Regions from separate parts of the Dorea acetigenes genome, predicted to be linked through region 2. Evidence: predicted binding sites of a transcription regulator. Region 2 holds the regulator's gene; the other holds the start of a gene.
What was found. The regulator Rex, encoded in region 2, represses fermentation and respiration genes when NADH is low (regulators of the CRP and FNR family bind a similar motif). The targets are predictions, from matches to a motif close to ATTGTTAANTANTTAACAAT.

Region 1 (2,485 bases), on a different contig from region 2:
TGTCAACACTGGTTTCAATCATATAGAACAGCTCATGATTTAAAAACAGCAGCTTATCGCGTGAGGACGATTCGGGGCTGATAACGCCTGCTAATTCTTCGTATTTTTCATCAAATAAATCGGATAAAGAATTTAATAAAGCTTCTTTGCCCTTGAAGTAATGGTAAAAAGTCCCTTTTGAGGTCTTGGATGCTGCAATGATTTCCTCTACGGTAGTATGATCGTAGCCATTCTTGTAAAACAGATTCCAAGCGGCCTTTACAATGCGGTTCTTTGTCGATTGGCGTTTCCTTGCCATTGGGAATCCTCCTTTCTTTTTATTCCGGCGTATTTTCCTTTATCACAAACAAAGCGGATTCATGTGACTGAATCCGCTTTAAAAGACTTATTTATTGCCGTATGGTTAATTAACCTACCTGGAAACCATATTTCAACGGATCTTCCGGATCGATTAAGTATGTGGCAACGCCTGTCAGGTAGCAGCTTCCTGTAATCATCGGAATAACTGCATCGTAATCAGCGACTTTTGTAGTTTCTTTAATTACGCCCTTGAATAAAGAACCGATAAAGCTTTCGTAGATGAACTCTTCACCAACTTCAATTTCACCCCAGTGATGAAGCGTAGCAAGTTTAGCGCTTGTACCTGTTCCACATGGTGAGCGGTCAGCCATAGCATCACCGAAAATAACCACATTTCTCATGGTTGCCTTGTCCGGATTCGGAGTTGGGCCATAGAATTCAACCAGGTCTACTGTGTCGATGTCAAGCAGCGGGTGCTTTACAGGAATTTCTTTGTTGATTGCATCTAACATTTTCATTCCAAGTGCTGTATATGCCGGGACGGTCTTAGGATTAATCTCGCCGATATCCAGCTTGGTAGTATCAACCAGAGCAAAGAAGCTTCCGCCGAAGGAAATGGTGAATTCGATTTCCTGTCCGTCGATGGTTACTTTCTGGTTCTCTTTGTAAACAAATGCAGGTACATTTGTAAGGGTAACGCTTTCAACCTTTCCGTTCTTTACAATAGCCTTTGTGCGGATGATTCCGGCAGGAGCCTCAAGGATAACCTCATTTTCTCCTTCGTGGGATTCAACAAGACCTGCTTCTATAGCGACCGTAACAGCTCCGATTGTACAGTGACCGCACATGTTAAGGTATCCGCCTGTGTCCATAAACATTACCCCAAACTGTGCTTCTGGATTTACAGGCTCGCAGAGGAAAGCGCCGAACATGTCGTGGTGTCCTCTTGGCTCAAACATAAGAGCGGTACGAACATGATCGTAATTTTTTTCCATCCATTTCTTCTTCTCAATCATGGTGTTACCTTCTGGTTCCGGGAAACCTCCGATAACGATTCGGCAGAACTCGCCGACCGTGTGGGAGTCAACTACCTGGAGAGCTCCTTCAAAACGGTCAAAATTAACATTCGCTTTTAATTCCATATCTTTTACCTCCTGAATCGTGTGATTCTTATAGAAAAAAACTATAAGTGTTTTATAAAAGCACACGGAAAACCCCGTTTCCGCTGTGTCTTTTTTTAAAAAAGATTAAAAAATGTTAGTTTTTTAACAAGCAGACCATGTTCTAGACCCCAGTCTAGTATCTGTTCTAGTCAAAAGTGGATTCTATATTTATCATTATGAGGGAAAAACCTTGAAAAGTCAATGGTTTTTTGCTAATATAGAAGTGGGTAAAATTGGTGTTGAAATCTGTGAAAAACTGTGCTATTGTTAAGTGGCGTAAGGCAACAATACGGGGGTAGATGGGTGACTGGTGTGCCTCCTGGTCTTCAAAACCAGTGTGGGGCGTTAGGAGCGTCCTGGGTGGGTTCGATTCCCACATGCCCTCGCCAAAAAAAAGACAATGTTTTTGAAAAAGCTGATTTATAGATAAAAATTATAAACAAAACATTTTTCGGAAGATGTATAAACGGCAATGCCGGGAGTCAGAATAAGTAAACGGGATGGAGAGTTTCGTTTTTTACTTATTATAAAAAAGAAAAGGAGAGAATGTGTCATGGGAAATGTACAGATTTTATTGCGTCAGCATGTGGGCGCGCCGTGCGCACCATGCGTTGAGGTTGGGGCAGACGTAAAAAAAGGTACTTTGATTGCTGTGCCGACAGGACTTGGAGCTAATATTTTCTCAAGTGTTTATGGAAAAGTGACTGAGATTACGGAAGACCGGATTATTATTGAACCGGCCGAAGAACAGCCAGATGAGTTTGTGCCGATTGATGTGCCGGAAGATGCTTCTAAACTGGATATGGTGAAGGCAGCCGGAATTGTTGGTATGGGAGGTGCCGGATTCCCGACGGGCGTGAAGCTGAATATTAATCTTGCTGAGACACAGATGGGTGAGATTGACCCGGAGATTAATCCGGAACTTCCGGCGGATTTTAAAGTGGACTGCGGATATATTCTTGTAAATGCTGCTGAGTGTGAACCGGGACTGGAGCACAATATCAGACAGATTGAAGAGCAGT
Region 2 (2,485 bases):
TACGCAGCTCCGGCCATTCCCTTACTCCCTGCAATAATCAGCACTTTTCCATAAGTTCCTTTATGAGAATCCGGTTTTCGTTCCGGCAAGAGTTCTGAAAACAGTGAAGGCTCATAAGAAAACACAGTCTCTGCATCCTCTTCCATTTTCTCTGTGCAAATTCCAATATCGGCAATAAACACTCTTCCTGCATACTCACATCCGGGATAAAAGATAAGACCAAGTTTCCTTTTCTGGAAAGTAACCGTCAGATCCGCGCGAACAGCCGTTCCCATCACACATCCTGTATCTGCTGATATGCCAGAAGGAATATCTACAGCCACTCTCACAGCTTTAGAGCGGTTCAAAGATTCTATAATCTCGAAATATTTCCCTTCAATCGGTCTGCTGAGGCCTACACCAAATATTGCATCTACTATTACACTATATTCTTTCTCTTCATAAGTGTTGCTTATTCTTCCGCCAACTTTCTGAAATAACTGCATCTGCCTCCTGGTTTCCTCCGTACAGCTAACTTCCTTTCCGATAAAGACAAGCTCCACATCCAACTTCTTCTCCTTCAGCATCCGTGCAATGGCGAATCCGTCTCCGCCGTTATTTCCCGATCCGCATATCACGCATATTTTCGACAAGTCAATGCCTTCCGCCTCCATAATCTGTACACAACTTTCCGCCGCTCTTTCCATAAGTTCCAGCGATGGAATTCCCAACACATCAATGGTGTATCTGTCCGCCGCCTTCATCTGCCCTGCATCTGGAAAATATATCATTCTTCCACCTTCTTCGACTATTTTATGACAATGTCCGTTATACAAAACAACGTGTAAAAAAAGCCCGTTATACAGGCCTTCCATACACGCCGCAATGTCTTTTTACTTACTTTCTTTATGTTCTTCATGATACCGGCTGATATTATAAGACAGCCGCATCAGACTTTCTGATAAATGCACATTTTCAACAATCACATTTTCAGGAAGATTCAAATCAATGTGAGCAAAATTCCAAATTGCCCGAACACCATTATTCACCAGGTTATTCGCCACTTCAACTGCCTTTGTCTTGGGAATCGTCAGCACACCGATCTCTATATCATTCTCTCTGACAAACTGTTCCAATTCATCCATCATCCGAACCGGAACACCGCGGATTGATACATCTGCCAAAGTCGGATTAACATCAAAAATCCCCTTCAGAATGAAGCCTCGTTTCTCAAAATCTGCATAATTCGCTAACGCCTGTCCAAGATTACCTGCCCCGATAATAATAATATTATGATGCTGCTCCAACCCGAGTATCTTACCAATCTCCGTATACAAATATTTCACATTATATCCATATCCCTGCTGGCCAAATCCGCCAAAGTTATTCAGATCCTGTCTGATCTGAGATGCCGTAACTTTCATTCTCTTGCTCAAATCATTGGAGGAAATACGCTCCACTCCATTTTCCAACAGTTCTCCAAGATAACGATAATATCTGGGGAGTCTTCGTATCACTGCCTGAGAGATCTCTCTTTCTTCCACTAGTCTCACCTTCCCGATTACATTCTAGAGATATTATATAGAATTGTTTAATTAATGTCAAACTTTTGATAAAAATCTTTCTACTTTAGTTGTAATTTCTTTTGTTTTTTGTATAATGAAGTGGAAGAATTTACGGAGGTTATACTATGATTTTAGCTTGCCATGACATTAAAAAAGCATTTGGAGAAGAAGTTATTGTCGAACATGGCTCTTTTCATATAGAAGAACACGAAAAAGCCGCCCTGGTAGGATTAAATGGTGCAGGGAAATCCACAATCCTCAAAATGATTGTGGGGGAACTTTCCCTGGACGCCGGGACTGTTACCCTTGCCAAGGGCAAAACTCTGGGATATCTCTCCCAGCATCAGGAAGTCACAAACGGACATACCATATACGAAGAAGTAAAGACTGCAAAAGCAAATATTATTAAAATGGAAAAACAAATCCGAAGCATTGAGTTGGAATTGAAAACTCTGGCCGGTCAGGAACTGGAAAACCGCCTTGCCGCCTACCACCGTCTGACAGACCGCTTTGAACGTGAAAACGGATATGCATACGAAAGTGAGATTACAGGTGTTTTAAAAGGACTTGGCTTTCACGAATCAGAATTTAATAAATCCGTCGATACACTTTCCGGAGGTCAGAAAACACGGGTAGCGCTGGGAAAGCTGCTTCTCACAAAACCCGATGTTCTGCTTCTGGATGAACCCACCAACCACCTGGACTTAAACTCTATTGCATGGCTGGAAAATTATTTGCTTAACTATCCAGGAGCAGTTTTGATTGTATCTCATGACCGTTATTTTCTGAACAGAGTCGTCACAAAAGTTATTGAAATCGAGTCTGGAAGGCTTATGACATTCCTCGGCAACTATACTGCTTACGCCGAAAAAAAAGAACAGATCCGGAATGCAAAATTAAAAGAATATTTAAACCAACAGCAGGAAATCAAACACCAGGAA

Region 1: a site for Rex is predicted at 1,554-1,573, ahead of OCV99_RS04980 (proline racemase family protein). Genes of this name have one in related genera too.

The regions. Positions count from the first base shown of each region.
Region 1 is NZ_JAOQJU010000003.1:105,112-107,596, reverse strand. It holds gene OCV99_RS04985 (TetR/AcrR family transcriptional regulator) at 1-298, opposite strand, end outside; gene OCV99_RS04980 (proline racemase family protein) at 408-1,442, opposite strand; tRNA gene OCV99_RS04975 (tRNA-Sec) at 1,755-1,852, shown strand; gene OCV99_RS04970 (proline reductase-associated electron transfer protein PrdC) at 2,017-2,485, shown strand, end outside.
Region 2 is NZ_JAOQJU010000002.1:144,012-146,496, forward strand. It holds gene OCV99_RS03105 (NAD(P)H-hydrate dehydratase) at 1-770, opposite strand, end outside; gene OCV99_RS03110 (redox-sensing transcriptional repressor Rex) at 873-1,523, opposite strand; gene abc-f (ribosomal protection-like ABC-F family protein) at 1,670-2,485, shown strand, end outside.